DNA from 2 places in the Blautia sp. AM47-4 genome. Region 2 is predicted to be linked to the other one. Evidence: riboswitches for the same ligand, from Rfam matches in the RefSeq annotation. Region 2 holds a riboswitch; the other holds the start of a gene.
What was found. Region 2 has a riboswitch for cobalamin ahead of DW965_RS12490 (hypothetical protein). Riboswitches for the same ligand answer to the same signal wherever they lie in the genome.
Positions count from the first base shown of each region.

Region 1: linked by a shared signal. The riboswitch ahead of DW965_RS07765 (sirohydrochlorin cobaltochelatase) and the one ahead of DW965_RS12490 (hypothetical protein) in region 2 are both predicted to bind cobalamin.

Region 1 is NZ_QUHY01000008.1:128,292-140,907, forward strand. It holds partial or broken gene sigK (RNA polymerase sporulation sigma factor SigK) at 8-633, opposite strand; gene DW965_RS07735 (HelD family protein) at 770-2,821, shown strand; gene DW965_RS07740 (alpha-amylase family glycosyl hydrolase) at 2,880-4,421, opposite strand; gene DW965_RS07745 (AraC family transcriptional regulator) at 4,772-5,647, shown strand; gene DW965_RS07750 (TrmH family RNA methyltransferase) at 5,739-6,563, opposite strand; gene DW965_RS07755 (DUF2798 domain-containing protein) at 6,923-7,381, shown strand; gene DW965_RS07760 (hypothetical protein) at 7,494-8,105, opposite strand; gene DW965_RS07765 (sirohydrochlorin cobaltochelatase) at 8,245-9,549, opposite strand; cobalamin riboswitch at 9,844-10,037, opposite strand; gene DW965_RS07770 (amino acid ABC transporter ATP-binding/permease protein) at 10,101-11,831, opposite strand; gene DW965_RS07775 (ABC transporter ATP-binding protein/permease) at 11,831-12,616, opposite strand, start outside.
Region 2 is NZ_QUHY01000018.1:50,285-62,900, forward strand. It holds gene DW965_RS12470 (ABC transporter ATP-binding protein) at 1-683, opposite strand, end outside; gene DW965_RS12475 (FecCD family ABC transporter permease) at 690-1,751, opposite strand; gene DW965_RS12480 (ABC transporter substrate-binding protein) at 1,763-3,127, opposite strand; gene DW965_RS12485 (hypothetical protein) at 3,207-6,101, opposite strand; gene DW965_RS12490 (hypothetical protein) at 6,050-6,994, opposite strand; cobalamin riboswitch at 7,274-7,477, opposite strand; gene DW965_RS12500 (DUF885 domain-containing protein) at 7,597-9,363, shown strand; gene DW965_RS12505 (polysaccharide deacetylase) at 9,454-10,923, opposite strand; gene DW965_RS12510 (TrmH family RNA methyltransferase) at 11,099-11,869, opposite strand; gene DW965_RS12515 (potassium channel family protein) at 11,881-12,537, opposite strand; gene DW965_RS20430 (potassium transporter TrkG) at 12,553-12,616, opposite strand, start outside.

The DNA of each region.
Region 1 (12,616 bases), on a different contig from region 2:
CAAGCATTTACGAAGCGGCAAACCGTAACCGCAACTTTTCAATTGCATTCTTCTCGATCCGCGACACGTACGAACGGCTGATGCCGAGCCGGGCAGCGACCTGTTTCTGTGTGTATTCTGCTTTTCCGCCAAGGCCGTACCGGAGAAGAAGCACCTGTTTTTCCTGCTCTTTTAATTCCGAATCCAGATAACAGTACAGCCGCACCGCGTCCTCTTTCCGGTTGTACTGTTCCGCGATATCCTCCCCGCCGCCCTCCACGATGTCGAGCAGATGGATCTCATTTCCCTCCTTGTCGGTTCCGATCGCTCGTAGAGGGAAATCTCCCGTGCCGTTTTCTTTTTGCTCCGAAGATACATCAGCAGCTCATTATCAATACAGCGGGCGGCGTATGCGGCCAGCCGGTTTCCTTTTTTCGAATCATATGTCATCACCGCCTTGATGAGGCCGATCGTTCCAATGGAAATCAGATCGTCGAGATCATCGGGCAGGCCCTGATACTTTTTCACAACGTGCGCGACCAGGCGCAGATTCCGCTCGACCAGAATGTCTCTGGCTTTTGTATCGCCCCTCTGATACGCATCCAGACAGCTTTTTTCTTCCTGTGCAGACAGTGGTTTTAAAAAGGGTTCCAAGAAAAGCGGCACCTCAAAGGGGATTTTTCTTTATTTTATGTTTGAATTGCAGGAAACGTGCCTGTCTGCTATACTGATAAGATCAGCCGGGTTTTCCGGCACTCGACATTATATTTTTAAGAGGAGGTTTCCTTTTATGACAGACCAGAAAAACGGACAGGAATATCTTTCTTTTGTGCTGGAAAAGCTGCAGGCGCGTCTTGCCGAGATCAGTCAGTCTCTGCTGGACGGACAGAAAGAAATTGAAAATATGCACGATTATTACTGGCAGAACTATACCGAGATGGACCAGTACGGATATGAGGATTACGACAATCAGCAGGCGCTGCTGCATCAGGTGAATGCGAATCAGGAGCAGCTTCTTCTGCGGAGCCGCTTCCGGAAAATGCTGGATTCTCCGTTCTTCGGGCGTGTGGATTTCTGCTATGACGGGGATGATGAGCCGGAAATTTTCTATATCGGCATCGGCAATTTTGCGGAGCGGCCGGGCGAGCTGCCGCTGATTTACGACTGGAGAAGCCCGGTCAGCGGTCTTTTCTACGATTTTGACCGCGGGCCGGCTTCCTATCTGGCTCCGGGCGGCGAGATGACAGGGGAAATCTGTTCCAAGTGGCAGTATAAGATCCGGGATGGAAAGATGATTTACGGATTTGAGAGTGATGTGAAAATTGATGATGATATTTTAAAGGCGGAGCTTGGCAGCAACGGCGAGGTACAGCTGAAGAATATTATCCGCACAATTCAGAAGGAACAGAATGCGATCATCCGCAATACGAAGGACCGGATTCTGGTAATTCAGGGAGCGGCGGGAAGCGGCAAGACATCGGTGGCGCTGCATCGGATTGCCTACCTTTTGTATCATGACAGACAGAATCTGAAGTCTTCGAATATTCTGATTTTATCGCCGAACGGGGTATTTTCGGATTATATTTCACATATTCTGCCGGAGCTCGGTGAGGAGAATATTCAGGAGATGAGTTTTGATCTCTTTGCTTACCGCAAATTACAGGACACGGCGGCGGACTGTGAGGACCGCTGTGATCAGATTGAGCGGGAGATGCGGGATCCAAAAGCCGCAGAACGGTTTGCTTTAAAACAGTCGCAGGCGTTTGTGGACCAGATGGAGGGATTTGCGCTGGAGCTTGAGGACGAGCTGATGAATTTCTCAGACGTTTCGTATAAGTCGTTTGTGAAGTCAGAATCGGAGATTATTACGCTGTTTTATGACAAGTTTGCGGATATTCCGCTGCTCTCGCGGATGGATGCGGTGGCGGAGACGTTTATTGACGAGATCGAGACGCTGCTGAACCGGGATCTGCCGGAGGAGGAGCGGATTCCGCTCATCGAAAAATTCCGGAAGATGTATGAGACGATGGATTTTTATGTTCTCTACAATCGTTTTCTGAAGAAAGAGGGATATCAGACGCTGCCGCGGCGGCCGTTGGAGAAGCGGAAACTGCGGTATGAGGATGTGTATCCGATTCTGTATCTGAAGTACCGCCTGTCGCGGCAGGCGGAGCGGTCGAATATTAAGCATCTGGTGATTGATGAAATGCAGGATTATTCGCTGCTCCAGTATCTGATTATCCGGCGGATGTTTTCCTGTAAGATGACGATTCTCGGCGACCGGGCGCAGACGATGGCGGATCAGCAGCAGGATGTACTGCAGTTTTTACCGGGGATTTTCGGGAAGGATCTGCGGCGGATTGAGATGCGGAAGAGTTACCGGAATACGGTGGAAATTGCGTCGTATGCGGCAAATCTCATTGGCGTGACGGATCTGGAGCTGTTTGAACGGCACGGAATGCCGGTGTTGGAACGGGATGTCACGGATCTTGAGGCGGCTCTGCGGGAGGCAGTGGATACGCTGTTTCCAGATGAGAAAACGTATGAGACGGCGGCGGTGATTGTACCGGATGAGAAGACGGCGGAACGGGCTTATTTAATTTTGCGGGGGATTCTGGCAGAAAAAGATTTTGACTGCGGGAAGCGGCTTTCTTGGCTGAACCGTGACAGCTCCAGTTTTAAGAAAGGACTGACGGTTACCACATTTTATCTGGCGAAAGGGCTGGAGTTTGATCAGGTGTTCTCTATTTTCCCGAAGGACGAGAAACGGGAGATAATGATGCAGGCGCAGTATATTGCAGCGACCAGGGCATTGCATGAGCTGAGAGTGTATCATATTTAAAAACAGGGAGATCCTCCGAAAAAATTCGATTGGATCTCCCTGTCATTTTTATTTTCGATCAGATATGATAGAATCCTGCGGACTGTGCCGGGATGGTGATGGTTCCGTCTTTGGATTCTGCTTTTCCTCCGATCGTGTAGACATCCTTCAGCTCTGCACTGTATGGGAAGGACTGCTCTTTGTCGGATGGGTTGATGATAACGAGGACTTTTTCACCCTCAGCCTCACGGACGTATGCCAGCGGATACTGGTTTTTCTCTGCATAAACGAACTCGATGGTTCCGCGGCTTAAGAGTGCTTTGCTGCTCTGGCGGATCTGGATGAGTTTTTTAACTTCGTGGTACAGGGAATCCGGATCGGCCATCTGTGCTTTGGCGGTCGGACGGTCTTTGCCCGGGTCCATGGTGATGTAGAGGTCACTGGCCGGTGCGCTGGAGAATCCTGCGTTGGTGCTGTCATCCCACTGCATCGGAGAACGGGAACCGGTGCGGTTGTATCCGCCCTCAACGGATTTCAGGCCTTCGACGTAGCGCATACCGATTTCATCACCGTAGTAGATGAACGGCGCACCTGGCATGGAAAGAAGGAAAGCGAAAGCAATTTTCAGCTCATCCCCCTGCAGACGGCGTGCCAGACGGTCCATATCATGGTTTCCGGACGGGATGCAGATCAGGCCTTTCTGTGCGGTCTTATTGTAGTTGGTTTTGTAGGTCTCTACAAACTCAGAGATATCTCCTTTTCCGCGTTTGGAGAAGAATGGCTCATCGCAGCGGAACAGATCGTTGTAATGGGACGGTCCAAAGTGAAGCAGGAAGTCCATGTGGAAGCCGCCCTGTAAGGATTTGTCCGGCTCGCCCCACTCGGATACCATGGCTGCATCCGGGAACTCGGCGTCGAGAAATTTCCGTACCTGCTGCCACAGGCGGATGGTTCCTTTGCCTTCCTGATCGTTCTTTACCAGGGAGCCCGCCATATCGACACGGAAGCCGTCGCAGCCCATGTTCAGCCAGAATCTCATGACATCTTCCATCGCTGCCAGCGTTGCCTGCGGTCCCTCATCATCAAAGGACTGCTGCCACGGTTTTTCCGGATCCGGCTGATAAAAGCCATAGTTCAGGGCCGGCTGGTTGGAGAAGAAGTTGATGGCGCAGGCGCCGTCACGCTCGGAAATGCCGCGCAGGCTTCCCATTCCTTCCGGTGCTTCCCATACGTTATTGGTCCATACGTAGCGGTCTGTAAATTCATTGCGGTCTGCTTTCATGGATTCTTTGAACCATGGATGCTCAACAGATGTATGGCCCGGAACCAGGTCGAGCAGAACGTGCATGTCACGTTTGTGTGCCTCTTCGAAAACTCTCTTCAGATCCTCATTCGTTCCGTAGCGCGGTGCAACGCGGCAGTAATCTGCGACATCGTATCCTGCATCACCGAATGGGGACAGGAAGCACGGGTTGATCCAGATGGCGTTGCAGCCCAGCTCCTTGATGTAGTCTAATTTTTCAATGATACCCTGGAAATCTCCGATTCCGTCGGCGTTGGTGTCGTTGAAGGACTGCGGGTAAATCTCATAAAATACTGCGTTATCTAACCATTTTGACATTTTTTCTTTCCCTCTTTCGCTCTTATTTCTGCTGTATTTTCGTCGTTGCAGCAAGTGTTTCTATATGATATATTACTACTGTATCCGCTGAAATACCAGTAATTTCCTATTTCATTCTAATACTATTCTATGATTTTAGTTACAGTTCACTGGTACCCAGCGAACTGTAACCTTCGCAACCCTCATTTAAAGTTTTGCTTCGCAAAAGGAGGGCTGCTCACACCTGAATCACTTTCTTACGCAGCGAAACAGCAAGTGTTTCACTGCTGAGTGAACATTAACTGATTTTATCCATGCCACGCTCTGCCATTCCCGGCATTTTACGGACATGCTTTTTGGAGGAGGATTTTATGATGCTTTCTGCTGCGAAAGAAAAACGCCAGCACGGCTCCATGCAGGTTCCCTACAGTTATTATGACTGCCGGATGCCCGACTATTTTCCCGGCGTACCGCTGCACTGGCACGGGGAGATGGAGCTGAATTATATCAAACGCGGAACGGGGTATTTTCAGTATGAGGACCGTCTGCTTACGGCGCATGCCGGTGATATTTTTCTGATTCAGCCGAACCTCGTACATGCCATTCTGCCCGCCGAGCAGGAGTCGATGTTTTATGATACGATTGTTTTCCACCAGAATATGCTGATCGGCGGGTATGACGACCGCAGCTACACGGAAATTCTGCAGCCGTTTTTCTCCGCCCGGCGCCGCATCCAGGCACCGATTTCACCCGAACATTCCGGTTATGCTGCACTTTCTGCATCCGTCCATCAGATTTTCCGCTGCATCCGTGAAAACTCTGCTGTCTCCGATCTTCTGCTGAAAAGTGAGCTGCTCCGCTTCTTCTATCTGCTCGCCGCATCGCCGGAACTCTGCACCGATCGTCCCGCCATGCCTGCGGCTGCTGAAAACCTGCGGCCTGTGCTCGCCTATATCCAGGAGCACTTCGCCGACCCGATTACCATAGAGGAACTTGCCAGGCTGTCGCATTTGAGCAAAAGCTATTTTATGAGCTGTTTTAAGCAGACCTTCGGACTCGGGGCCGTTGAATATCTGACACAGCTTCGGATCAAAGCCGCCTGCGAGGCGCTGCGCAGTACGACGCGGAGTGTGTCCGAAATCGCGTACGACAATGGTTTCCGCAACCTTTCCAACTTCAACCGGCAGTTCCGAAACAAAGTGGGATGTACGCCGCAGATGTATCGGAAGGAATTTCAAAATCCGTAAATTCAAAAAGGGATGCATCAAAATATGCATCCCGAAAATCTATCTCTGATCCTATTTTTATTCCGTAATCTCCGGTACCGACGGAACATCTTTATCTTCTTCCCGCCAGCTCCCAGAATGCGACAGCGCTCGCCGCAGCGACGTTCAGTGAATCCACACCGTGTGTCATCGGAATCAGCACGGTTGCATCTGTTTCAGCGATCGTATCACTTGCCAGTCCGTCACCCTCGGTTCCGAGCAGAATGGCGAGCTTTTCATGCGTTTTTAACGACGGATCATCCATCGGAACGGAGTCTTCTTTTAATGCCATCGCAACGGTATAAAATCCAAGTTCCTGCAGTGAAGCAATTCCCTGCTCCGGCCAGTAACTGCCGCCTGGCAGCACGGTCCACGGGACCTGGAAGACATTTCCCATGCTCACGCGGATGGCGCGGCGGTACAGCGGGTTGCTGCAGCCTGATGTGAGGAGCACGGCATCGATGCCAAGCGCGGCGGCGGAACGGAAAATCGCACCGACATTCGTCGGGTTCACGACATTTTCCAGAATCGCCACGCGGCGGGCATTCCGGCAGATTTCCTCCATAGCCGGAAGCGTGCGGCGGTGCATCGCGCAGAGCATGCCGCGCGTGAGGGCAAAGCCTGTGAGCTGTTCCAGCACCTTCGTCTCTGCTGTATAGACCGGCGCGTCCGGGCAGTGCGCAAAGAGTGCTTCGTTTGCGGCAAGCTCTGCGCTTCCGGCAAGGAACGAAACCGGTTCATATCCGGCATCCAGCGCACGCTCGATGACACGCGGACTCTCCGCAAGAAAAAGGCCTGGCTGCGGTTCATAATAGTGCAATAACTGCGGTTCTGAAAGACGCGCATACACGTCGAGCTCCGGCGCCGCAAAGTTTTCGATTTTTCTGATCTCTGACATAATATTGATTTCCTTTTGCGTTTTCTCTTTGTTTTCACTATGTTCTATTGTAGCAATCCCGCTCCCGTTTCGCAATCCATTCTTTTTCCCGCCGGTGCCGTTCCCCGCACCATTCGCCAAACCGTGCTTCCAGCACGCATCGAATTTTCTTGTTTATCTGTCTTTTTTAAAAATTTCTCAATTTTCTCTTGCCAAACGCCGCCGGAGACGTTATAATAATCGACGGTTCAAAATTAAAAACTGCAGAAAAGATTGGTATCAGATTGGAAACGGCACAAGTGCATTGCTTGGTTAACGAACAACACATGTGTCTTTTTTGCGCCCATTTTTCAAAATTGCAAAGAAAAGGAGAACAATCGATGCCAAAAACAAAATTTCAAAACGTTGTATTTACCCTCATGATGTCCTTTCTGATGGTCTATGCCATGATCTGCTACAACATTTCCATGAACATCGGCGGAATGACAAATCAGGTCTTTCTGATGGCGTTTCACGAGATGATAATCATGTGGCCGGCCGCTTTTATCCTCGAGTTTTTCCTCGTGGATCATCTGGCTCACAAATTAGCTTTTTGCATGGTAACACCGCAGGATCGTCCGATCGTAATCACGCTGGCAATTTCCATTATGATTATTGCTATTATGTGTCCGATTATGAGTTTTATTGCAACACTGCTGTTTAAAAATGCCGGAAAAGAATTTGTCGCTGTCTGGCTCCAAACCACGTTCTTAAATTTCCCGGTTGCCTTCTTCTGGCAGCTCATGTACTGCGGACCCTTCATCCGTTTTCTGTTCCGCAAACTGTTTCCGGAGAAATAAGAAAAGATATCCACAAAGGGAACCGTTTTTCCCCTCTCTGTCCACAATTTCTGTGGACAGGCGGTGCAAAATGGTTCACCTTCTGTGGATATCTTTTTTGTTTTTTCCCGGATTACTCCTGTGGTACCGGATTGGATACGCTGACTACATGATCATACCAGGTTCCTTTTTTACCAATGATCGCAACATTGAAATCCTCGTCCAGTTTTTCTACCGGGATATCAAAGCCGTACACTTCATCTGTGGTTCCGTCAGAATACGTTACCTCATCTGTGGTCGGCTCGATCAGCTCTGCACCGTCTGCCTGCGCTTCTTCTTTTGTTCCCACAAAGACATTGACAATGTTTTTGGATACCAGGCTGACGTGGATGGTCATTTTTCCGTCTTTTACCGTCAGGACACCTTTTCCTTCTTTTGCTTCATTGACATGGAACATATTGCTGTCTGTATTGAAGTCTGCCGTATACGTACCGTCTTCCAGCTCTGATGCGCTGCTTTCTCCTGCAGTCTCCGCTGCCGATACGCTTTCTGCTGAAACATCTGATGTGGATGTACTGCTCTCTGCCTTAGATGCATCCTGTACAGAAGCGGAAGATGCGTCTGCCGCAGAAGACGCAGATACTGCAGATGCAGAAGATGACGCTGCATCCTTTCCGCCACATGCGCCGAGCATGGATACAGTCAGTGCTGCTCCAAGAAAAAGAACTGCCAATTTTTTTCTCATAATAAATTTCCTCCTTGTATCACCTTGAAGCGGATCTTTTTCATCCGCTCAACTTAAAATCCGACAGCACACTGAGTCTCTTCAGCCGTACTGCCGGATCTTATTTTACTCTATTTTACGTTCGGAATGCAACCCCTAATTATTCAGCATCGTCCTGAACGCCGTTGCCGTCCATAGCTGCCTTGGTATGCTGTACATACAGCTGCTCAACAGCATCAATTCTTCCAAGACCTTCGATCTGAGTGTCGATCTCGTCGAATGCACCGGATGCCTCAAACTGGCTCTTCCAGGAATCCTCATCCTCGCCTGCCATATCGTTGTTTGCGTGGTCACCTGCAACAACCATCAGCGGCCGAAGAATTACTTTCTTGTATCCGGCTGCTTTTACTGCCTCGATCACGTTCTCGCAAGCGGTCTCTTCCGGCTTGCCCTCAACGGTTCCGATGAATACGTTTTTGTATCCAAGAGTATCCATCTGTGTCTGCATCTGGCTGTAGGTTACATTTGCAGTGTGGGAAGTACCATGTCCCATAAATACGAAAGCAGTGCCGTCCTCTGCTGCTGCATCCAGACTGTCATAATTTGCAGATTTTACTGCCTGTGCCGTGATTGCTTCTGCAACGGCCTGTTTGTCCTCGTTGATTACGGTAGCGTCACTTCCAACCTCGCCAAGCAGCGGCTCTGCGATGGTTACGGACTCAAATTTATCTTTATAGCTATCTACTGCTTCTTTCAGCTCGTCGTACTCTGCGCCGTGCATCAGATGAGTCGGCTGAATAATCAGTTTTTTCACGCCATTGCTTACAGCTCTTTCCAGTGCCTGATCTACGTTGTCGATCTTCTCGTCATCGCGGGCCTGTACATGGTTGATGATGATCTGTGCAGTGAAGGCACGTCTTACGGACCAGTCCGGATATGCAGCCTGCAGAGCTTTCTCAACGCCTCCGATATCCTCAGCACGGCTGTCGTTGAAGGAAGTACCAAAGCTTACAACCAGAAGCTCATTCTCGCCGATCTCGTCTCCGTTTAACGGATCATCCTTGGAAGCATCACCTGTGTCTCTTCCGAAGTAATCCGGATCTGCGTTCTCTCCTTCTACAAGTTCCTTCTGCGCGTCTGTCAGGGCATCCCATGCCTCTTTTGCTTCTTTGCACTGCTCGTCGGTGTTATCATTTCTTTCCTGTACATAAATTGCGTCAATCAAAGCTGCCACTTTATCTGCTGCCTCCTGGTCTGCATCTGCGGATACCTCTTCAGATGCAGAAGATGCGCTTACGCTGCTGCTTGCTGCTGTGGTGTCTTCCTCAGATGCGGAAGATGCACTTACGCTGCTTGTTGCTGTGCTGCTTGCGCTGCTGCTGGATGCGTTGCTGCTTCCGCATGCGCCGAGCATAGATGTTACCATAGCTGCTGAAATTAAAGCGACTACAAGTTTCTTTTTCATTTTTGTTTTCCTCCCATTTGCTGGTATCTTTGCAACAACCAATATCGGGGACGTTTTACATTTCAAACTATGAGAAACACGCTCCGCGAGTTTCTCAAGTTATCGCGGCAGTCGCTAAGGTCTCGTGCAAGCACGGACTTTGGCTCGTTGCCCGCGTAAATAGAAAGAAGCCCTTTCGTTTTTCAACGAGGGGCTTCCAGTATTTTTATCACAAAGAAAACCATCTCACCCGCTGTGGGGCAAATGTCCGCTTTCCTGTTTTGTACTGCCAGTTCCTCGTGGCACGAACGTAACGTTCCTGTACTGCGAAAGGCAGGTCTCCCGGCTCATTGCTTCAGGATTTGACTCCAGCGCATCGGTCTCCTTCCCGGTTTCCCAGTGGATCATTCCCCTGCTTGCAAAATACGGTGACGAGTTCGTGCAGGATTCACACCTGCTTCCCTTTTCACCGGACACGTATGTCCGACACCTTACACATCGATATTTAATTGTCTTTTCTTTAACGACTGTTAGTGTAGCACATCGTCTTTTCTCTGTCAAGTGCTGTAAAATCAGGAAATCCGGCCATTTTCCATTTCATATACCACATCCGCGACGTTCATCGTGGACACTCTGTGCGATACGAGCACAATGGTTTTCTCTTCTGCCGATTCTTTCAGGGATTTCAGAATAATTCCTTCATTTAAGGAATCAAGATTCGATGTCGGCTCGTCCAGCAGGATCATGGATGCGTCATGCAGGAATGCCCGCGCGATACCGATCCGCTGTTTTTCTCCGCCGGACAGCGTATCGCCGAGTTCTCCGACTTCGGTGTCGTAGCCATTTGGCAGTGTCATGATGAAATCATGTATGGACGCCTTCTTCGCCGCCTCCATAATTTCTTCCCGCTTCGCGCCGGGTTTTGCAATAGCGATATTGTTCGCAATCGAATCGTGGAACAGGTGTGTCTCCTGCGTCACATAGCTTTCCATATCGCGCAGATGCTTTGTCGGGATTTTGCGGACATCGGCTCCGTCCACGGAAACGCGCCCCGTCTGGACATCCCAGAAGCGCATCAGAAGTTTTAAGATCGTCGATTTTCCGGAACCGCTCGCGCCGTGGATGCCGGTGATTTTTCCCGGTTCCAGTTTCAGCGAATACTGATCCAGAATCGTCTCGTCTTCGTAGGCAAACGTTACATTCTGCGCCTCGGCTCCTGCAAATGCGTGGTCACCGCCGGATGCCGCATCTCCCGGAATTTCCTCCACCAGCGGCGCTTCCTCGAGAAGGGAAAGCACACGCTCGCCGCTTGCCAGCGTCTGATTCAGGTTATTCGACAGGCTGGACAGCGCCACGACCGGGCCGAAGGAACCCATCATCGCGACTGTGCAGGTCAGGACTCCCTCAAATCCGATCCCGCCTTTCGTGTAAAGATAGATCGTCAGTGCCAGCATGCCGAACGATGCCAGAAGAATCACCATGTTGGTGGCAGACCGCTGGGAGCCTTCCATGCGGCTTAAGTTTTCCTGCACAGAAGCCAGTTCTTTCGACCGCCCTGACATCTGCTCTTTCCGTTTTTCGCCCTGTCCGTACTGAATCGTCTCGTCGAGGCCACGCAGGGAATCCAGCACGAAGCTGTTCAGCTCGCCAAAGCCTGTCCGGAACTCCATTCCTTTCTGGCTTCCGCGCTTTCCGTTCCACATCGGGATCACAACGCCGACCGTCAGATACGCCGTAAGTGCAAGCAGCCCTGCCAGAACATGGTATCTTCCAATGAAGCATACCATAATCAGAGAAGTTAATGCTGCAATCGCAATCGGAGAAATCGTATGCGCATAGAATACTTCCAGAAGTTCGATATCGGTTGTGATAATCGAAATCAGATTTCCTTTGTCCCGTCCTTCCAGCTTCGCCGGGCAGAGCTTCCGCAAAGCTGCAAACACTTTATGGCGGATGATCGCCAGCAGTTTAAAAGCAATAAAGTGGTTGCAGTACTGCTCCGCATAATGCAGAATGCCGCGCAGCACCGCGATCACGATCATCACCGTGAGTATCGTTTTTACCGGGGTATGTACAAGCCACATGTTTTGCACCGAAAGGCTCGTCCCTGCCGCGCCCGTCAGTAAGCCATGCACGATGACCTGTCCTGCCAGAATCGTCAGGAAGATCGCACATAAATATCCCATTGTTCCAAGAATAATTGCCGCCATCATAATATGAAGCAATGGCTTCACCAGCCCGATCAGGCTTCCCATAATCCGGAGGGCGCTTCTGCGTTTTGCTGTATTTTTCTTCTCGTTCATCATGCATTCCCCTGCTTTCCATAGTTTTCCAGTACCATCTGGCTGTCGTACAGATGACGGTATGCTCCGTTCTGTTCCATCAGTTCCGCATGCGTTCCACGCTCGCAGATGGTACCGTTTTTCAGGAAATAAATCTGATCTGACTGTACGACGTTCGCAAGGCGGTGGGAAATCAGCAATACCGTTTTCGTCTTTGCGAGTTCATGAATCACATTCATGATCAGCTCTTCACTCTCGACATCAATATTCGATGCGGCTTCATCAAAGATATACACCGCACTGTCGCTCCGAAGCAGCGCCCGCGCAATCACAAGACGCTGACACTGGCCGCCGGAGAGGTTTCCTGCTTTTTCGAGAAGCTCTGTCTGCAGTCCATTCTGTGTCTGTAAGAATCCCAGCAGATTGACTTTCTGCAGAACTGCCTCCATCTCCTCCTTCGTCGCATCCGGTTTCGCCATGCGCAGGTTCTCTTCTACGGTTCCTTTAAATAAGTAACTGTTGTGGCGGACCAGAACAACATGCTTCATCAGATCCGTCTCATTGACTTCCGAGAGCGGCACGCCGCCCAGGGTGATGCTTCCCGCATATCCGCGGTTCTTTGCCGCAAGGATGCCCGCGATCGTACTCTTTCCGCAGCCGGATTCGCCGACCAGTGATACAAAACTGCCCGCCGGGAGCGTCAGGTCAATGCCTTTTAAGATTTCCCGGTCCTCTTCATAGGAAAAATGTACATCCTCCAACACGACATCCAGCGGTCCGTCCGGCAGCGTCCGCTCTCCCGTCTG
Region 2 (12,616 bases):
GTCTCCGGTGCGCCGAAATGGGAAATAGCATCGCCCTTGACGCAGATGATCTTATCTGAAATTTTCTGTGCCAGATCGATCTCATGCAGCGACATGATGACGGTGATGCCCTTCTCCTTTGCCATGCGGCGCAGAATCGCGAGCAGTTCCAGCTTGTGGCGGATATCGAGGAAAGAAGTTGGCTCGTCGAGGATGATGACCTCCGGCTCCTGACAGATCGCACGCGCAAGAAGCACTCTCTGGCGCTGGCCGTCGCTGATGGCGTTGAAATCGCGGCCGCCGAGCTCTTCGGCATGAACGGCGCGCATCGCCTTCTCGACCTTCTCCTCATCCTCGCGGGTCAGCATGCCGAGCCGTCCGGTGTACGGATAGCGGCCCGTTGCCACAATATCGTGGCAGGTCATCAGCTCCGGCTTCATGCGCTCCGTCAGCACAACGGCCATCTTCGTGGACAACTCGCGGAACGAAAGCTCATGCAGGTTTTTCCCGTCAAACTCCACATTTCCGCCGACCAGCTTTAACTGGCGGGTGATGCTTTTCAGAATCGTTGATTTACCGGAACCGTTCGGTCCGATCAGCGTAACGATCTCGCCTTTTTCGATGCCGATGCAGATATCTTTGATCAGCGGCTTCTTATCATAGCCGACCGTCAGGTGGTCCAGATGAAAATAATATTCATTCATATTCTCTTACCCCCTTTTCCGGCGCAGCATCATGAAAATGACGACCGGCGCACCAAAGATTGATGTGACCGTACTGATGGACAGCTCCAGCGGTGCAAACGCCATACGCGCGATCAGGTCGCACATCATACAGAAGACGGCTCCGCCGAGGAACGTTCCCGGGATTACGACGAGCGGACGCGATGTGCCGAGGCTCTGTTTAACGAGGAACGGGACGGCAATGCCGACAAACGAAATCGGACCGGCAAATGCGGTGACGCATGCGGAGAGAATACTCGAAAGCAGAATCAGCGCGATGCGGAATACTTTGATGTTGACACCCATGCTCTGCGCATACGCCTCACCGAGCTGATATGCACCGATCGGTTTTGCCATCAGGAACGTGATGACAAAGGTGATGCCGATCACAGCCGCAGAGATCGCTACGTTGCTCCAGCTCATGCCGGAGAAGCTTCCCTGTGACCAGCCGTGGAGGTTGACGATATCGGAATCCTCCGCGAAGGTGACAACAAAATCCGTGACCGCCGAGCAGATGTAACCGATCATAATACCGCCGACGAGAAGTCCTGCCATATTTTTGATCCGCCGGGACATCAGCAGAATGAAGCTGACGGAGAGAAGGGATCCTAAGAATGCTGCAACAATCATCGTGTAAGATGTGATATTGCGCGCCCGCTCCAGATAAAAGATCATGGTCAGCGCCACGACCATTTTGGCTCCCGAGGAAATTCCAAGAACAAACGGACCGGCAATCGGGTTTTCAAAGAAAGTCTGTAAAAGGAAGCCCGACAGGGACAGAGCACCGCCCAGGATTGCCGCCATCAGAATACGCGGAAGGCGGATTTTCCAGATAATATTGTACGCTTTCCCCTCTCCGGTCCGCCGCAGCAGAATCCGGAAAATTTCCGGAATCGAAATATTTACGTTTCCGGAATTGATATTCAGCACGGTGATGGCGGCGAACGCCAGAATCAGCACCAGGAACACAGCGGCATACCGCGAACGGCGCCGGAAGTTTTCCATATGGAAACTGTTCTCTTTTCCTGTCATATTTTTTTTCTCTGACATACGTTCCTCCATCAGGATAATTTTCTTAAGAATACCATCTGATCCGGATCGCCGCCCGTTACCAGAAGGTTAATGTCGTTGGTAAACTGTGCAATTTTATCGGTTGCCTGATACATGGATTTCTCGGTTGTCCAGACGTTGCCCTCTTTGACTGCTTTGTAATCGGCAAACATGGAATCCTTTGCCAGCAGGTCGTCCAGGGTTTTGACGGTGGAATCGATGCTTGCGTTGTAGATCAGGTAGTCCGCATCTTCGGCCGTATCGTAGAACTGCTCCATCGTGATCGGCACGGATGTTTTTCCGCTGTCGTCCTGGAGATCACGGAAGGCGTTGCGCGCACCGCCAAGCTCGATCATGTTGGAAATGTAGTCCTCCGGGTTCCGCACAACGGCAGCTCCGCTCGTATTAATATAGAAGAAAGCGACCGTTTTTTCGGTATTCTGGAAATCCTTCAGATTTTCCACAACACTTGCCTGATTTGCAAAGAAGTCGGCTGCCTCCTCCTCTTTGTCCAGCATGGCACCGTAGAGTTTGATCCATTCGGTTCTGCCAAGAGGCTGGGATTCGTAGCTGGAACGGTCGATGAAGACCGGAATATCGAGCATCTCGATCATCTCCTGTACCTTCGGGGAATGGAGGATCATCGTGGATTCAATGGCCAGATCACAGTTCTCACTGACCAGAAGTTCGTAATCCGGCTCACTGTATTTTCCGGCGAAGATCATCGTTCCGGCATTCATCGCGTCAACGGCATCCTGTACGTACCAGTTGTCTGCGGTTTCACCGGAGAGACGAATCGTATCGAGGGAGTCGATGGCATCGAACAGCGCCATCGGAGAGGTTGCTGCCATGTAGATGCGTTCCAGCGGCTGATGGATTACAATTACGTCGGAATCGAGGTCATCCGGCGCCTCTTTTCCGTCCGGGACGAGCAGATACTGCGCGCCGTCTTTGACATCGATCAGTTTATAGCCGTCTGTGCAGTAGTATACGTTAAAGCACTCCGCGTAATTCAGGACCATCTTGCTCTCGATGGTGATTCCGGTGATGTCCGGTGCGTCGCTGACATCGTCTGTCGTTGCGAAACCATCCGCGGATGCGGTATCACTCCCGGAGGTGCTGCTCGCAGCAGTGGCTTCGGAGGTGCTTTCACTTTCAGCCGTACTTTCCGAGACGGATGTGCTCTCCGTCTGGCTTTCGGAAACGTCTGCTGCGGATGCTGTGGATGTGCTGCTCTCAGAAACTGCCGAAGTGCCCGACGCGGACGATGTGCTGCTTCCCGTTGATGCGGTGCTGCCGCAGGCCGTCAGTGACATCGCTGCTGCAAGAAAAAGTGCGGCCCATTTTTTCAGCTTTCTTTCGTTTTTTCCTGTCATTTGATATTCCTTTCTGAAAGAAAAAGCCGCTGCCATACGGCAGCAGCCCTTTCTCATTTTTTGCTGCAAATTATTGTACTTATTTATTCTCTTCTGCCTTTACCATCTGCTGGAACAGCTCGTTTGCCTGATCCTCGCATCCGAAGATCACGCCGTAGACTTTCAGCCACTCTGCTTTCGCAAGATCGGTCTTCTCGTCTGCGGAACGGTCAACCAGCATCGGAATGGTCAGGGTTGCCAGACGCTCTGCGGTGTCGGACAGACGCTCATTTTCCTCTTTCAGAAGTTCTTCCGTAGTCTTGTCTTCGTCTGCTTTCTCATCCGTTGTCTTATCGTCTTTATCGTCCTTCTGATCCTCAGCTTTGGTATCTGCGGTCTCGTCGGCTGCATCAGCATCTTCCTCATCTTTTGCATTTCCCGGAAGGAACTCAGACGGAAGAATTGCAAAATCGATTTCGTCTTTTACCAGAGCTTTGTAGTCCAGATCATCGAATGCTCCGTCGAAGGAGATTTTTTTGTCTTCCATTGCTTTTGCAATGTTTTCGATCTGGCAGTCTTTCTGCTCCATGCCGACTGCTTTGATGCTCTCTGCTGCGTCTAACTGCTCATCGAGAAGTTTCAGGGCATCCTCAGATGCTACGTATGTTTTCTCAACCGGAAGCTGGATCACGATCATATCTTTGTCCAGTCCTGCCGGAATCTCAACATCTTTCGGAACGATCAGATATTTGACAACATTGCCTTCGTACAGCTCTTTTGTCTTTTCGGTCAGATCTTTCGCTTTCTCAGTGCTGGTCTTTTTGGAATCGGATGCTGCTGCCGCTTCTTCCTCGTCGGTTGCTGCTGCGGTATCCTCCGCTGCTGCGGTATCGGTATCTTCTGCTTTCTTGTCGTCCTCGTTCTGTTTCTCCGGATCACGCTCGGTATCTTTTGTCATATCGATCTCCAGCAGGGTGATGCCTTCGTCGTAATGATACATCTTGAAGTACTCTGCGTAAGCAAGTTTTGTCTCTGCTTTGTATTCCAGTCCCATGATCTCTGGAGCGGTGGTATCCAACTTGGAGTTATCGGTGCTGATCGTGGAGATTGTTCCGTCTGCTTTTACAAATCCTGTGCTGGAAGAAGTGCTGCCGCCCTTCTTTGCTGCTGCCAAGGAGATGAAGATGTTGTAGGAAATCTCATGGGCAACGGACATTCTGGTGGTCATACCGATGATGGTATTGTTCTTGTTCAGCTCAACCGGAATGGTGAAGATGCTGCTTCCGCCGCTGACATTTGCCATGTATTTATTTCCGTTTGCTTTTACATATCCGTAGTACGGACTGCTGAATGCGATCGTTGCATAAGCCTGTCCGTTCGTTACAGTAATCTTGCTGCAGGAGATGGTTACCTTTCCGGATCCGCCGGAGAAGGAGAATCCGTCTGGTGTGTAAACGCCGTCTGCCAGTGTGGTTGCACTGTCTACTTTGGATGTGCCGCCGCTTAAGTCAGACTCATATTTGGATTCCTGCTCCGGTTTGGTATCGGCCGGTTTCTGGGTCGGTGCCGGAGTCGGGGTGCTGGTGGGTTTTACAACCGGTGTCTCAGATGGAGATACGGTTGGGGTATTGGTCGGAACGAGGGTTGGTTTCGGAGTATCGCCCTTGTTGTCATCCGACGGAAGGTCTCCGGTCTTTTTCAGGCTGGAAGATGCAATCGTGATGGCTCTGTCGTACCATTTGCCGCTCTTTACTGCATGAGCTGCTACAGCAAATTCCTGATCAAGTGCCTCTACCGGGATTTCAAACTGCATTCCGGTTTTGGTTTCACCGTCTAAGGTGTAGTCCACTTTTCCGGTGGAAGCGATCCATGCGCCGCTCTCTGCTGCCGCATCTTTTCCGGTTCCCATATACAGATAATCATAGCCGCTTCCGCTTAAGGTGATAACTGCTGTCATTTTTCCGTTTTTCGCGGTCAGTTTTACGCCGACTACCTTGAACATTGCTGCATTAGTTGTTGCCTCTGCACTGTAAATACCATCTGCTACTTTATTGGTCTCATCTGCCGGAAGATCTGCGGTCTTTTTCAGACTGGAAGATGCAATAGTAATGGTTCTTGCATACCATTTATCCCGTTTTGCAGAATGGGAAGAAACAACAAGTGCCTGATCGAGTGCTGCTACCGGAATATCATACTGCATTCCTGTTTTCGTCTCGCCGTCTGCTGTTGTGTAATCAACGGTGCCGACGCCTGCAATCCATGCACTCTTGTCTGTGGCAGCTGCCTCTTCCGGTGTTCCCATGTACAGATAATCGTAGGCAACACCACTTAACGTGATGCGTGCTTTCATGTCGCCGTCTTTTACGGTCAGCTCTACGCCGACTACTTTGAACATAGCTGCGCCGGTCTCCGCGGTTCCGCTGTAGATACCGTTTTCTACTTTCGCCGGTTCCGGAGTTGGAGTTGCGGTTGGAACCGGAGTCTCACTCGGAGTCGGGGTTGCAGTCGGGACCGGAGTCTCGGTCGGCTCCGGTATCGGAGTTACTTCCGGTGTTTTGCTTCCCGGAACTGCAAGATAAAGCTGCTGTTTGGTGTACCAGGTTCCGTCTTTCTTTCCAAGAACGATCGGAACGGTTGTGCCGGCTTTGTCCGCATCTACTTCAAATGTAAAGGAATAACCGCCGTTTGCTTCCTGCATTCCCTGGATAGCCGGTGTTTTTGCAAGGTCATCGTTCTTTCCAAGATACAGTTTATCAAATGATACGTTGTTTGTTTTCAGTGTAAGAACGAGTTTATCGCCCTTGTTGATCATTGTTGCCTCGGAGATGACGAACATTTTGAATACGCTGCCGTCCTCTTTGGTAACCGGTGCTTCTACACTGGCTGGCTTATTCGAGGAATCCTCACCTGGATTTTCGCTTGGAGTCTCGGTTGGTTCCGGTGTTACCGTCGGGATTGCATCGGTGCTGTGGATCGTAACGGTTTTATCAGCCATGTTTTTTTCTTGGCTGAGCGAACGGCAACATCCATCTGTTTGTCAAGCTCTTCCACCGGAATTTCAAAACGATATCCGGTCTTTTCTGCACCAGTCTTCGTATCCGTATAGGTTTCGCTTCCTGTCGGAGCAATCCAGCTCTTTTCATCTGCTGCGGCAGCTTCTGCTGCTGTTCCCGTATACAGGTAATCATAGCCGGTTCCACTCAGCAGAATGGATGCTTTCAGTTTTCCATCTTTTACGATGAGTCTGGAAGAAATCACACGGAACATGCTTCCGGTTGCTTCTGCAGAAGTCTCATACTCACCATCTGCCGGTTTTGCTGCTTCCGCTGCTTTTGTTTCTTTCTCCTCGGCTGTATTGGATGCCTCATTTTTGGTTGTTTCTTTTACTTCCGTTTTCGGCTGTTCTGCCGCCGGACTGGTATTCTCTTTTACAGCATCTTTGGTTTCTTCTTTTGCCAGTGTTTCTTTTTCAGCATCTTGGGAAGTCTCATCTGCTGCTTCCGGCTCTTTTTCTGTGGTATCGGCAGTCTCTTCACCGTCTTTTGCAGTGTCCTCTGCAGTATCTTCCGAAGCATCCTCATCTGCGGATGGTGTCTCGGTCTCGTCAGATCCTGCCAGTGTCTGATCCTCTGCAGGCGCGGCCGGTGTTTCCGTCGGCTCTTCTGCCGGAGTCTCTGCAGTGCTTTCACTGCTCTCGGTTTCTGCCGGTGTTGTTTCCGGTTCTGCCGTCTCTGCTGTTTCTTCGCTCTGCGGCGCTTCCTCTGCGGCTGCGCTGCTTTCTGTCTGTGCTGCTTTTTCCTGCGTATCTGCTAATACGCTGGCAGTCGGGCTCATGATCATGGACGCCGACAGCAGCAGTGCCAGAAATTTGCTTGAATTTCCTTTCATAACTTCTCCTTTTCTTCGGATCTCCTTCGCGCATCTGCTCCGGATTCCGTCTGACTTTTTCAGGCAACTGGGCGGTGCCTGTCCCCGTCAATGATGTCTCCCTGCAAGTAATCTTGTTTTTGAGGACACATTTTTTCTGCGAAAAGACAAACAGACATCTGCTTTTTCTGCAAAAGAGTTTCTCCACCGGAGCTCTTTTTCGGACGCATGGCGACAAAAAAGCAGATGTCCGATTTTACTTCGTACATCTTTCCATGAATATATGCTTTCATCGGAAGCGATTCACTAACCTTTCCAGCAGGTTTCCTGACTCGCAGATCTTCACGGCAGCCGCGCCTTCTCATGCGTTTCGCACAATGGCATTTCTGCAGCTAACACTCCCTGCTTACAGTGACCGGATCGCTCAGGATTTCCACCTGATTCTCTTTTACCTTCGCGGATTCTTTTTCAAATCCGTTCTGCACTGAAAAGTCCCTTATTTCATTCGTTACTGATTATAGCAAAGCCGTTTTGGAAAGTCAAATGAAAGGCCACGGAAAAAGCGCATAAAATCAGCATTTTTTACATACTTTATGATAACTGTCCGCACCGGAGCCTATTCTATGAAACCAGCTTCTCTGCACCGCCGCATCCTGTTCCCTCTGCTTCTGTGCGGCGGACTTCTTTTCGCCCTGCTGTTCTGGTATTTTTCCCCGTTCTTTTCCCCTGGTGAGAACCGCCGGTTTTCCGCGTATGTGGAGGAACGGTTCCACTCCGAGGTAACCTCTTCTGCCATCACGCTCCACTATACCCTCGCTGATCCGGCTTCCCGCGGAATTGCCCCCGGCACCGCCTCGTTCGGCACGGTTTCCATCCCTGACCGCACCTCGTATGATGCCCTGCTGCAGAGTGTGGAAACAACGCTCACATCCTTTCATCGCAACCGCCTCTCCGCGGAAAATCAGATCACGCTCGATCTTCTGCTCTACGAGCTGGACTGCGAGAAAATGCCGGGCAGCACCAGCCTTCTTGCGGAACCGCTCGGTCCGTCGCTCGGGATTCAGGCACAGCTTCCCATTCTGCTCGCAGAATACCCGTTCCGCACACAGCAGGATATCGCCGACTACCTCCATCTTCTGCAGGATCTCCCGCGCTATTTCTCCGACCTCATCGCACTCGAACAGGAAAAATCCCGGCAGGGCGTGTTTCAGAATGACCTTGCGGTCGATGGCATTATCCACCAGTGCAGTGCTTTTCTCGCCGACGCGGATACACCGGAAAGCCATCTGCTCCACACCGTTTTTCAGAATAAACTGCAGGCGTCTTCACTGTTTTCTGAGGCGGAAAGGAATCTCTGTCTGCAGACGCATGAAAAACTCCTTACCTCCTGTGTTTTTCCCGCCTACCGCTCTCTTTCCGATGCGCTTTCTTCACTCCGCGGCAAAGGAACACAGAACGCCGGTGGTCTTTCCCGGCAGGAAGGCGGACTTTCCTACTATGCATATCTTCTCCGCAGCCGCGTCGGTGTTGATGCTTCACCGGAGGAGCTGACCCGCCTTTTAACACAGCAGCTTGCGGACCAGTGTGCCGAAATGCAGATCATTCTCGATCAGAATCCGTCGCTCTCCCTCTCCGAGCAGGCGCTCGTGCTGCCGTTCTCCACGCCGGAGGAAATGCTTGCCGATCTGCAGAATGCCGTTTCTGAAGATTTTCCCGTTCTTTCGGGTATCGCATACGAAGTAAAGACCGTGGATGACTCCCTCAAGGATTTTTTAAGCCCCGCCTTTTATCTCACACCGCCCGCCGATATCAATTCACCCAACTCCATTTACCTGAATCCCGCGGATGAGATGACCGGCATCGAACTGTATTCCACACTTGCCCACGAGGGCTTTCCCGGCCATCTGTACCAGACCGTCTCGTTCTCGCGCTCCGACCCGCTTCTGATCCGCCATCTCTACGCGCCGTCGGGTTATGTGGAAGGATGGGCAACCTACGTTGAATCATATGCCTGCCGCTACGCCGCACGTAATCTCGATGCAAACACGCAGGCGCTCTGCCGTCTCTGGTATCTGAACCGCTCTGTGCATCTTACCCTCTGCTCGCTGCTGGATCTCGGAATCCACAGCCAGGGATGGCTCCTCTCGGATGCGTCAGCCTTTCTGGCGCAGTTCGGCATCACGGATGCGTCGGCCGCTGCCTCTTTATATCAGTATATTCTCGAGACACCGGCGAACTATCTGAAATACTGTGTCGGATCGCTCTCGTTTTCGCAGCTCCTCTCGGAAGTGCGGGAACAGGAAGGTGACTCATTCTCATTGATCGGTTTCCATGAAAAACTGCTCCGTCTCGGGCCTCTGCCGTTTCCGCTCGTAGAAAAATATCTGTAAACGGTTCGCCCTGCTGAAAAAAAGATCCCACAGACTTTCTTCTATAAATAATAGAAAGTTCTGTGAGATCTTTTTCATTTTCAAAATTCTTTAACCTAAATTGTAAAGAGATGGATCTGTCGGCCGCTGCGGATCAATAACAGAGGCAGAATCAAACAGATCGCTTGTTCTGTCCTCGCCGCCTCCGTAGAGGTTCTGGTACAGACGGTATCCATCCAGGTTTCTTCGTCCCATACGCAGGTAATTGTCTCTTACCTGAACAAAATACTGGGAGGAATCTACGTTGCAGTAGATGTTGAAGCCCTGGCTCTTTAAGTAAGCAAACTTCTCATTGTCCATCGTGTAATCGTGCCAGTCGGAAAGATCCTGTCCATGTGCAAAGATGATGATATCGCTTCCGCCGATGAGCGGTGCAACATACGTCAGCCATTTCTCGGTATCCGCCTGGATCGTCTCGATCGGTTTGTCGCCGACACGGATATGGCCCCAGGTATGGCTTGCGAATGTCCAGCCGTCTGCTTTGATCGCATCGGCTACTTTTTTCGCCTCCTCGCACTCTTTATCCCAGTCGAAATCCGGGTGTGCATCAAGCCATGCTACCTGATCATCCGTCAGATCTTCTCTCGTCTTGTAATCACCGTCGGTGCGGTATCCGAGGATTCCATCGTAGCCGGTCAGTGCTACGGTTCCGCGCGCATTGTGGTATACGGCATCCGGATGCGCTTCGATAAACTGATCCATCAGCGGGATACAGTCGTAAGCACCGGTCACAACAGTTCCGTCATCCTGAATATATTCGCAGGTCGGTTTTCCGTCGTCGCCGACTACCATCTTGCTGGCAATACCGCGTCCGTCGTAAGAGTGGTAATAGGAAAGGTCATCCAGAGAAAGAACGAATGCTTTCTTGCCCTCCGGCAGGTAAATGTCCCCTTCCTCGTAATGAACGGTTCCGTCATCATCTACGGTCTTTTTCACGAGATCGTTGATCGAAACCATGACATATCCTCTGTCGTACATCTGCTGGGTAATCGCGTTGAACTCATCCACGGTGGTCATCCACTGGCAGAAGCCTGCGGTCTGTGCGTTGTCCTGATAGAACGCTTTCTGCGGATCGACTACAAGAGAATGATAGAAAATGTGGGTTACTTCGTTGACGTTGACGCGCACACAGGCATCTCTCGTGCTGGTGTACTCTGCTACTTTTGTGATGATATCCGCGTCGGTCGCTGCGCCCTCTACGCTCTGGAGCTTTTCAATGGCTCCATCGTAATCGTATGTCTGCGCAAGTGCATCGGCTTCCGCCATAATCTGTGCTTTCGTTGTCGGCGCTTCAGCACTTCCCGTGCTGTCCGACGATACGGAACCGTCCACCTCTGCTGTTTTCTGATCCTCTTTTTCCTGTGCTTTCTGCTGGATTTTTTCTGTTCCTCCGGCCAAAGCCCAGACTCCAATGCCGAAGATGACAAGCAGAACACATAGAATTCCTGTTTTGATCATCAGCGCACGCTTCCGCTTTCTTCTTCGGAGCTCCTTTTTACTGATGTTTTTTTTCTCACTCATTTTTCCTTCCTCCCAAAACAGCTTTTGCTTTTCTGGCAAATATTACAGTTTTACCGGACTGACAGAAATTCAGCCCGGACTCTGCTCTTTCTATTTTAGCTCAAAATACCGGTTCTGTCGAGTAGGTTTCCGGCAGGTTAAGAGAAATGTAAGAAAACCGGTAACGCTCTTTCTTTTATGCGCGCTGGCCGTGTGCCTCATACATGAGAACGGCGGATGCAATCGCTGCGTTTAACGACTCCACTTTTCCTTCCATCGGAATACGGATCAGGCACTCGGCGGCCTCTGCCATTGCATCGGTCAGGCCGTTTCCCTCATTTCCGATCAGGAATGCCGTTCCTTTTGTGTAATCCTCCTCGCGGTAGGAATGCACGCCGTGCAGATGTGCCGCGTACGTACAGATCTTCCGCGCTTTTAAGCCTTTTACAAATCCGACCGCATCGTCGACGATCAGAAACGGCATACGGTAAATCGAGCCCATCGTCGAGCGAATCGTTTTCGGATTGAAGATATCCGCGGTACCGCGGCTCATGATGATGCCGGTGACTCCTGCGCCCTCTGCGGTGCGGATGATTGTTCCGACATTTCCAGGGTCCTGCAGATCCTCAAGTACCATCAGAAGCGGTGTCTTTCCGTTGTCCATCACCTCCTCTTCGGTGTAATGCGGCATGCGGATCATACTTAAAACACCCTGCGGCGTCTTCGTGTCGCACATGGACTGGAACACGCGGTCGTCCACTACTTCGTATTCTGTCCCGTCGGACGGCATTTCATGCATTTTGCTGCCGCTCTCAGACACATATACTTTTTTCAGCCATTCCCGCGGCGCTTCCTGGAACATTTTCCAGCCCTCCGCCACGAAAACATCCTGCTCCCGGCGTTCTTTTGCTTTTTTGTTCAGCGCAATAATGTTTTTTACCTGTGCATTGCTGCTGCTTGTAATCATGAATGGTCCCCTCATTTCCTGTTTTTCATCAATTTGGCAAGTTCTTTGTTTTCGCCGATCAGAATCAGCACTTCCTCTGCGCGGAGCAGCGTCTTCGGATTGACCGTGACACGGATGTCTTCCCCGTCCTTGACGGCGATTACGTTGATACTGTATTTCTTCCGCAGATCCAGCTCCTCGAGGTTATGCCCCGTCCACTCTTCCGGCACGGGAAGCTCTACCATGGAGAACGAATCCGACAGCATGAAGAAGTCCTGGAAGCCACCGGAAATCAGGCTTTTTCCGAGGCGGATGCCCGTCTCACTCTCCGCCATCACGACGCGGTCCGCGCCGACTTTTTTCAAAATATTGGCATGCATCTGGCTCATGCCCTTTGCGATGACGAGCGGCACGCCCGCCTCTTTTGCCTGCAGGGTGGCGAGGATGCTCGACTCCATATTTTCAGAGATGCCGACGATCACGACATCCATGTTGCTGATGCCAAGCGATGCAAAAACACGGCTGTCGGTGATGTCCGCGCGCGCCGCATATGTGACGAGATCGGCGATCTCCTGTACCAGCTCCGGGTCTTTATCGACTGCGAGCACTTCTTTTCCTGCCTGTGCCAGCGTCGTCGCCACGGCGAAGCCGAATTTTCCAAGTCCGATGACTGCGTATTGTTTACTCATGTTTTTTCTCCTCTTTTATCCAATCAGCACCCGCTGTTCCGGGCGCTGGATATCCACATCTTTTCTTCCGCTTCTCCGC